DNA from 2 places in the Achromobacter sp. DH1f genome. Region 1 is predicted to be linked to the other one. Evidence: riboswitches for the same ligand, from Rfam matches in the RefSeq annotation. Region 1 holds a riboswitch; the other holds the start of a gene.
What was found. Region 1 has a riboswitch for glycine ahead of gcvT (glycine cleavage system aminomethyltransferase GcvT). Riboswitches for the same ligand answer to the same signal wherever they lie in the genome.
Positions count from the first base shown of each region.

Region 2: linked by a shared signal. The riboswitch ahead of U858_RS0102900 (D-amino acid dehydrogenase) and the one ahead of gcvT (glycine cleavage system aminomethyltransferase GcvT) in region 1 are both predicted to bind glycine.

Region 1 covers NZ_AYMF01000026.1:72,210-76,467, forward strand. Annotated here, with positions in the region: gene U858_RS0122370 (superoxide dismutase) at 1-36, shown strand, start outside; gene U858_RS0122375 (ZIP family metal transporter) at 65-958, shown strand; glycine riboswitch at 1,045-1,143, shown strand; glycine riboswitch at 1,176-1,298, shown strand; gene gcvT (glycine cleavage system aminomethyltransferase GcvT) at 1,386-2,486, shown strand; gene gcvH (glycine cleavage system protein GcvH) at 2,583-2,960, shown strand; gene gcvP (aminomethyl-transferring glycine dehydrogenase) at 3,058-4,258, shown strand, end outside.
Region 2 covers NZ_AYMF01000006.1:41,853-46,110, forward strand. Annotated here, with positions in the region: gene U858_RS0102890 (SUKH-4 family immunity protein) at 1-361, shown strand, start outside; gene U858_RS0102895 (sulfite exporter TauE/SafE family protein) at 536-1,279, shown strand; gene U858_RS0102900 (D-amino acid dehydrogenase) at 1,283-2,512, opposite strand; glycine riboswitch at 2,557-2,647, opposite strand; glycine riboswitch at 2,649-2,739, opposite strand; gene ampC (class C beta-lactamase) at 2,942-4,081, shown strand; gene U858_RS0102910 (3-hydroxybutyryl-CoA dehydrogenase) at 4,134-4,258, opposite strand, start outside.

The DNA of each region.
Region 1 (4,258 bases):
GAGGTGGCGCGTCGCTACGCCGCCGCCATCGGCTGATCCGGCTTTGCGCGGGGGGCAGCGTTCCATGAACACATTCAGCCGTCATCGCATCCGGCCCGCGGCCACCAGCGTCAGCGTCTGGACGCTGGCGGTGCTGGTCGCCTGCCTGGGCCTGCATCAGCTGTGGGTCTACTTCGACGCGAACGCGCCGCATGTGGCGGACGCGCTGCTGGGCGGCATGGTCGCCGCTGGCGCCACGGCGGCGGGCACGCTGCCCATCCTTTTCGCGCGCACCATTCCCCAGAAAATGCAGGACAGCATGTTCGGCTTCGGCGCGGGCGTGATGCTGGCAGCCAGCGCGTTCTCGCTGGTGGCCCCGGGCATCGCGGCGGCCGAATCCCAGGGCGCCGGCCCCTGGGGCGCCGGGCTGACCGTCGGCGCGGCCATCCTGCTGGGCGCGGCCGCGCTGCTGCTGATGGATCGGCTGCTGCCGCATGAACACTTCATCAAGGGCCGCGAGGGCATCGAGGCGCACCGGCTGCGCCGCACCTGGCTGTTCGTCTTCGCCATTACCTTGCACAACCTGCCCGAAGGCCTGGCCATCGGCGTGGGCTACGCGGGCAACGATCCGGTGCGCGGCACCGCGCTGGCCACCGGCATCGCCATCCAGGACATTCCCGAAGGGCTGGTGGTGGCCGTGGCGCTGATCGCGGCCGGCTACAAGCGGTCGTTCGCGGTCGCGCTGGGCATGCTGTCCGGCCTGGTCGAGCCGATCGGCGCCGTGCTGGGCGCGGCGGTCGTGGGCTGGTCGGCGGCCATGTTGCCCTGGGGCCTGGGGTTCGCGGCGGGCGCCATGCTGTTCGTGATCAGCCACGAGATCATTCCCGAATCGCACCGCAAGGGGCACGAGGTCTACGCCACCTGCGGGCTGATGCTGGGTTTCGTGCTGATGATGCTGCTGGACACGGCGCTGGGCTAGGGGCCGGGAAGGGGTTGCACGCCGGGCTTGCCGGCTGCGCGGCGCTGGGCGAAGCGCGCGTTTCGCGGTATGCTTTCGCCGCTGTCACGCATGTTGCGGGAGAGAGCGGCTGCCAAGTGCGGCGGCCGCCGCCGAAGGCGCAATTCGCCCGGAATCGCTCAGGTATCCCATACCGCACATGTTTGCCCTGTCCCGGTTTTCGCCGTGCGGACGGGCAAAACAGTACTCTGGAGAGACCTGGCGCCGCTGCCCAATCAGGGACATAGCGCGCAGCCCAGGCGCCGAAGGTGCAAACCCGCCATGCGGGGCAACTCTCAGGCAAAAGGACAGAGGGGCGGAAGATTCAGCCGTTGCGCGGGGGCACATCGCCCGTCCGCCAGCGGCATTCCGTAACCCTGGCACCGCTGCCGCTCCGGAGTACCCGCGCATGTCCGCAACCCTCAAACGCACCCCGCTGGCCGACGAACACATCGCCTCTGGCGCCCGCATGGTCGATTTCGGCGGCTGGGACATGCCCCTGGCCTACGGCTCGCAACTGGAAGAACACCACGCGGTGCGCCAGGATGCCGGCATGTTCGACGTCTCGCACATGCTCAACGCCGACGTCACCGGCCCGGACGCCTTCGCCTTCCTGCAACGCCTGGTGGCCAACGACGTGGCCAAGCTGACGGTGCCGGGCAAGGCGCTCTATACCTGCATGCTGAACCCGCAGGGCGGCGTCATCGACGACCTGATCGTCTATTTCTTCGCCGCCGACCAATGGCGCGTGGTGGTCAATGCCGGCACGGCCGACAAGGACATGGCCTGGATGCAGCGCGTCAAGCAGGCCGGCAAGTTCGACGTCACCATCACGCCGCGCCGCGACCTGGCCATGATCGCCGTGCAGGGCCCCAATGCCCGCGCCAAGGTCTGGGCCGCGCGCCCCGCCTGGCAGGCCGCCAGCGAACCGCTGACCCCGTTCGTGGCCGCTCGCATCGGCGACGACACCCTGGTGGCCCGTACCGGCTACACCGGCGAAGACGGTTTTGAAATCGTGCTGCCCGCTTCTGAGGCCGTGCAGCTGTGGCGCGACCTGGTCGCCCAGGGCGTGCGCCCGGCGGGCCTGGGCGCGCGCGACACGCTGCGCCTGGAAGCCGGCATGAACCTGTATGGCCAGGACATGGACGAACTGACCCAGCCGGGCGAAGCCGCCCTGACCTGGACGGTGTCCCTGAAAAACCCCGAACGCCGCTTCATCGGTCGCGATGCGCTGGAACAATTCGCCACGCCCGCCGCCTTCGTCGGCCTGAAGCTGCAGGAACGCGGCGTCATGCGCGCCCACATGGCCGTGCGCACCGCGCAAGGCACGGGTGAGCTCACCAGCGGCACCATGTCGCCCACGCTGGGTGTGTCGATCGGCTTTGCCCGCCTGCCGCAAGGCGTGGCCGTGGGCGATACGGTCGAGGTCGACATCCGCGGCAAATGGGTGCCCGCCCTGGTCTGCAAACTGCCGTTTGTCCGTAACGGCAAAGCCGTCGAACACTCGTAAACTCGAAGCTTCGCGCCGCAGGCCCCCCGTGGCGGGCGGGCCGCCGGCGCGAGGCGCGCAACACCATTCTTCTACCCGAATCCCTCAGGAGTTCCCATGAGTCTGCCCACCGATCGCAAGTACACCCAGTCCCATGAATGGGTCAAAGCCGAAGGCGACGTGTTTGTCGTCGGCATCACCGATACCGCCCAGGACCAACTGGGCGACCTGGTCTTCGTCGGCGACGTCAAGGTCGGCGCCAAGCTGAACGCGGGCGAAACCGCCGGCGTGGTCGAGTCGGTCAAGGCCGCCTCCGACATCTACGCCCCGGTCGCCGGCGAGATCGTCGCGTTCAACGACGAACTCGAAAGCAACCCCAATCTGATCAACGAATCGGCCTTCACCGCCTGGATCTTCAAGATCAAGCCGGTCAACGCCGCCGATGCCGACAAGCTGCTGGACGCTGCCGGCTACGAAGCCGTCGCCAACGGCTAAGCCTGTCCGGACGGGTGGCGGCGCCAGGCGCCGCGCCCGTCCGCAAGATGCATCACCGTTCGTCCCCCGACGACACCTGCTACCCCGAGATCCCTCCATGTCGCGCGCCCTAGACACCCACACCGACTTCATTCCCCGCCACATCGGCCCCTCCGACGCCGACCAGGCCGCCATGCTCGCCGTGATCGGCAGCGCCAGCCTGGACGCCCTGATCGAAGAAGTCGTGCCGCCCAAGATCCGCAGCCAGGCCCCGCTGGCGCTGCCGCCCTCGCGCAGCGAAGCCGACGTGCTGGCCGAACTGAAGCAGATCGCCGGCCGCAACAAGGTCTTTCGCAACTACATCGGCCAGGGTTACTACGGCACGCAGACCCCCAATGTGGTCCTGCGCAACATTCTCGAGAATCCCGCCTGGTACACGGCCTACACGCCCTACCAGCCCGAGATCTCGCAGGGCCGCCTCGAGGCCCTGCTGAACTACCAGACCATGGTCGCCGACCTGACCGGGCTGGACATCTCCAACGCCTCGCTGCTGGACGAAAGCACCGCCGCCGCCGAAGCCATGACGCTGGCCCGCCGCGGCGCCAAGTCGCAGAGCCCGGTGTTCTTCATCTCGCGCCACGTGCACCCCCAGACCATCGAAGTCGTGCGCACGCGCGCCGAAGGCCTGGACATCGAAATCGCCATCGGCGACGAAGCCGAGGGCTTGCCGGAATGCTTCGGCGTGCTGCTGCAATACCCGCACAGCACCGGTTCGGTGTCCGACTATCGCAAGCTGGCTGACGCCGCCCACGCCCAAGGCGCCGTGGTGGCCGTCGCCACCGACCTCTTGGCCCTGGCGCTGTTGGCCGCGCCGGGTGAGTGGGGCGCGGACATCGCCGTCGGTTCGGCCCAGCGCTTTGGCGTGCCGTTCGGCTTTGGCGGCCCGCACGCCGGCTTCATGGCCTGCAAGGATGCCTTCAAGCGCAACATGGCCGGCCGCCTGGTCGGTGTGTCCAAGGACGCCCAGGGCAACCCGGCGATGCGCCTGGCGCTGCAAACGCGCGAACAGCACATCCGCCGCGAGAAGGCCACGTCCAACATCTGCACGGCCCAAGTGCTGCTGGCCGTCATGGCCGGCATGTACGCCGTGTGGCACGGCCCGGCCGGCATCCGCCGCATCGCCCATCGCGTGCAGCGCTACACCGCGATCCTGCGCGCCGAACTCGGCAAGCTGGGCATCAAGGTCGCCAACGACACCTTCTTTGACACGCTGCTGCTGGAAACCGGCGCCGCCACCCCGGCCATCCTGACGGCCGCCG
Region 2 (4,258 bases), on a different contig from region 1:
GCAGGCCGGCTACCGCTGGGATGCCTCGAACGGCCAACGGGTGCCGGCCTGGCAGGACAACTGGCTGGTCATCGCCGACCTGAACGCCGATCCCTTCATCCTGGACACGGGCAGCGGCCGCATCCTGTATGCGATGCACGGCACCGGCACATGGGCACCTGACGACATCGCGCCCGACCTCTGGACGCTGGCCGCCGCCCTGGCCGCCGTGGGCGAGGTCTACCTGGACGCGGACGAAGACCTGCGCGACGACGACTGGGAGATCAAGCCGGCCTACCGCGACGCCGTGCTCGACCGACTGACCGCCGTGCTGGGTGACCGGGGCGAGGCCGAGCGCTTCTACGAGGTCCTGCAAGGCTAGCCTGAACGCTCGCGGACCGGGTTCGACGGCTCGGGCGAGGCTTCGGCGCGCCATTATCGAAAACCTATTCCCTCATCAGCACTTCAAATAACCCTGCGCGCCGCAGCTGCCTAGAATCCCCGGTCATGACACCAAGAGGCCGCATCCGGCCCTGGAACCAAGGAGACAGAGGGCATGGACGCGGTATGGGTGGTGGCGATCGGCGCGGCGGTGGCGGGCTTCGTGCAGGGCCTGTCGGGCTTTGCGTTCGGCATGGTGGCCATGTCGTTCTGGGCCTGGGTGCTGGACCCGCGTCTGGCCGCCGCGCTGGCCGTCTTCGGCGCCTTGACCGGGCAACTGCTGGCTGTGTTCTCGGTGCGCCGGGGCTTTGACTGGCAACTGCTGTGGCCTTTCCTGGCGGGCGGCCTGGCCGGCATTCCGCTGGGCGTGCTGGTGCTGCCGCACCTGGACATGGACTGGTTCAAGGCCGTGCTGGGCGCCTTGCTGGCCTTGTGGTGCCCGGTCATGCTGATGTCGCAGCGGCTGCCGCGCATCCGCGGCAACCGCCTGGGCGATGGCGCCGTGGGCATGGTCGGCGGCGTGCTAGGCGGCATCGGCGGTTTCGCGGGCAGCGTGCCCACGCTGTGGTGCACGCTGCGCGGTTTCAACAAAGACACCCAGCGCGCCGTGATCCAGAACTTCAACCTGGCGATGCTGTCGGTGACGATGGCCACCTACCTGGCCACCGGCATCGTCACCCGCGACATGGCGCCCATGTTCGCAGTGGTGGCGCCGGCCATGCTGATCCCCACGCTGCTCGGCACCCGCCTGTACATCGGCATTTCCGAAGTGACATTCCGGCGCACGGTGCTGGGGCTGCTGACATGTTCGGGGCTGACGTTGCTGGCGTCGTCGGTGCCGCAGTTGCTGGCGCGGTAGGCGCTACGCCAGCGCCACCCCGTCCCGCACACTCGCCGCAAGCATCTGCGCCGTCGCTGCCGACAACGTCCACCCCAGATGCCCGTGCCCGGTGTTGTAAAACACGCCGGGCCGCTTGCCCGGGCCGACGCGCGGCATCATGTTGGGGGTCATGGGGCGCAGGCCGCACCAGGGCACCACGCGTGACGTGCGTACGCCGGGGAAGTGCTTGCGGGTCCAGTCCACCAGCGGCTGGATGCGTTCGGCGCGGATGTCCATGTTGAAGCCATTGAATTCCGCCGTGCCGGCCACGCGGAAGCGGTCCCCCAGGCGGCTGGTGACGATCTTGGCGGCTTCGTCGAGCAGGCTGACAGTGGGCGCGGCGGCGCGGCTGTCGGGCTCGTCCAGGTGCACGCTGATGGAATAGCCCTTGACCGGGTAGATGTTCAACGAGTCGCCCAGCTGGCGCGCGAACTGGCGGCTGGCGGCCCCGGCGCAGATGACGAGGGCGCTGGCCTCGTGCTGTTCGTGTTGCGTGCCGCCTTCGCGGGCAATGTCCAATACGTAGGGCAGGCCGTCGCGGCTGATGGCGCGGATGTCGGCGTCCTGCTCGAAGCGCACGCCGCGGCGCACGCAGGCGCGGGCCAGACCGCTGGTGAATTTGTGGATGTCGCCGGTGGCATCGGACGGCGTGTAGAAGCCGCCGTGGCAGGCCGTTTGCAGCGCGGGTTCGATGGCGCGTGCTTCGTCGGGCGTGACCGCGTGGCGTTCCAGTCCGCCTTCGCGCAGCAGCGCGTTGGCGCGGCGTGCGGTCTCGAAGCTGGCGGCGTCGTGGTAGATGTGCAGGATGCCGCGCCGTTCCAGGTCGAAGTCGATGCCTTCTTCCTCGGCCATGGCATACAGGTGCTGGCGCGCCTCGATGGCCAGCCGGGTGGTGGCGATGGTGTTCTGGCGGTAATTGCGGATCTGCCCCATGAACTGGGCCAGCCACGAATACTTGTGCCAGCTGAAGCGCGGGTTGAGCAGCAGCGGCGCGTTGCGGCGGCCCAGCCAGCGCAGGCCCTTCATGACGGTGGCGGCGCTGTTCCAGACTTCGGCGTTGCTGGCGGACAGCTGGCCGCCGTTGGCGTACGACGTTTCCATGGCGGGATAGCGCTGGCGGTCGTAGACCGTGACGTCGTAACCCAGTTTGCTCAAGGCGTACGCAGACGTGACGCCGGTGATACCGGCGCCGATGATGGCGATGCGGGGCATGGTGGCTCCAGATAGCGTGGCTGCGGCCAACCGGCAGCAGCACCCCATCTGTCTTGGTACCTGAGAGCTTCACCCGGGCGGTGTGCGCCGCGGGATCCCCTTCGGTGGGCGCGCTTGGCGCCTCTCTCCAGATTGTCTACACCGCGCAGTCCTGTTGCCTGAGAGTTTCCGGGGCGGTTGCTCCGTCGGCGCCCGCCACGGGGGCGAGTCTCTTCTGCGGGGTTTTGAATCGACCGAAGCAGGATAGCCAAAATTTCGGCCGAACGAGACTTAGGGTTAGTACTAGGATGTGCCAATTTCGTCCTACACTGGGCGCCATTCGGCCGGCGCCAGCCGGTATGACGCGATAGGAAGAATGGCATGCGCCTGAGAGAAAAATTCCGTATTTCGATGTGGTTCCTGGCCCTGGCCGCAGGCGCCGGGCCCGCCATGGCGGCGGGGCAGCCAGCGCCAGCGTCGTCCGCGCCCGGCGCGCCAGTCGCTGCGGTGCCGCCGCAGGCTGCTGACGAGGCGATCAACGCCGCCGTCGCCGAGGTCATGCGCCAATACGACATCCCCGGCATGGCAATCGCCGTCACCCGCAACGGCCAGCAGCGCTTTTTCAACTACGGCGATGCCTCGCGCGCACCGCGCAAGCCGGTATCGCCCGACACGCTGTTCGAGCTGGGCTCGATCAGCAAGACCTTCACCGTGACGTTGGCGGGCTATGCAGAGGCCTCGGGCAAACTGTCGTTGGGCGACAGCCCCGCCAAGTATGTGCCCGAACTGCAAGGCAGCGCGTTCGCCAAGACCACGCTGATCAACCTGGCCACGCACACGGCGGGCGGCTTTCCTTTGCAAGTGCCGGACGCCGTGCAGGACACGGCCCAGTTGATGGCCTATCTGAAGGCCTGGACGCCGCAATACGCGCCCGGCACGCACCGCACCTACGCCAATCCCAGCATCGGCATGCTGGGCGTGGTAGCCGCGCGCAGCCTGGGCCAGCCCTACGTGGCGGCGCTGGAGCAGGGCCTGTTTCCCAAGCTGGGCTTGCGCAGCACCTATGTGAACGTACCGCCTGAAAAAATGCCCGACTACGCCTGGGGCTACAACAAGCAGAACGCGCCGGTGCGGGTGAATCCGGGTGTGCTGGCGGACGAGGCCTATGGCGTGAAATCGACCGCCCGCGACATGATCCGCTTTGTCGAGGTGAACCTGGGCGTGGCGCCGGTGGGTGCCACCATCCAGCGCGCCATCGCGGCCACGCACACGGGCTACTACCAGTTGGGCGCGATGACGCAGGACCTGATCTGGGAGCAGTACCGTTACCCGGTGTCGGTGGATGACCTGGTGGCCGGCAATTCGGCCAAGGTGGCCTTCGAGACCTTGCCGGTGCAGGCCTTGCAGCCGCCGAGCGCGCCACAGCCCGCGACGTGGATCAACAAGACCGGCGCCACCAACGGCTTTGGCGCCTACGTGGCCTTCGTACCGTCGCGCAAGGAGGGCATCGTGATCCTGGCCAACCGCAACTATCCCAACGAGGCGCGCGTGCGGCTGGCATTGCGGGTGCTGGAGACGCTGGATCGTTGAACGGCGGGGTAAGCAGTGTGGCGGCGCTGCCTGGCCCCTGGCCGTTGCCCCTTTAGCGAACGTCGCCCTTTTCCCGGGCCGCGTCATGACGCGGCAGCAAGCCCATGATGCGCAACCGGTCGCACAGCTCTCCCAGCCGCCGCAGCTTGTAGGCGTCCACGTCCATGCCGGCGTAGT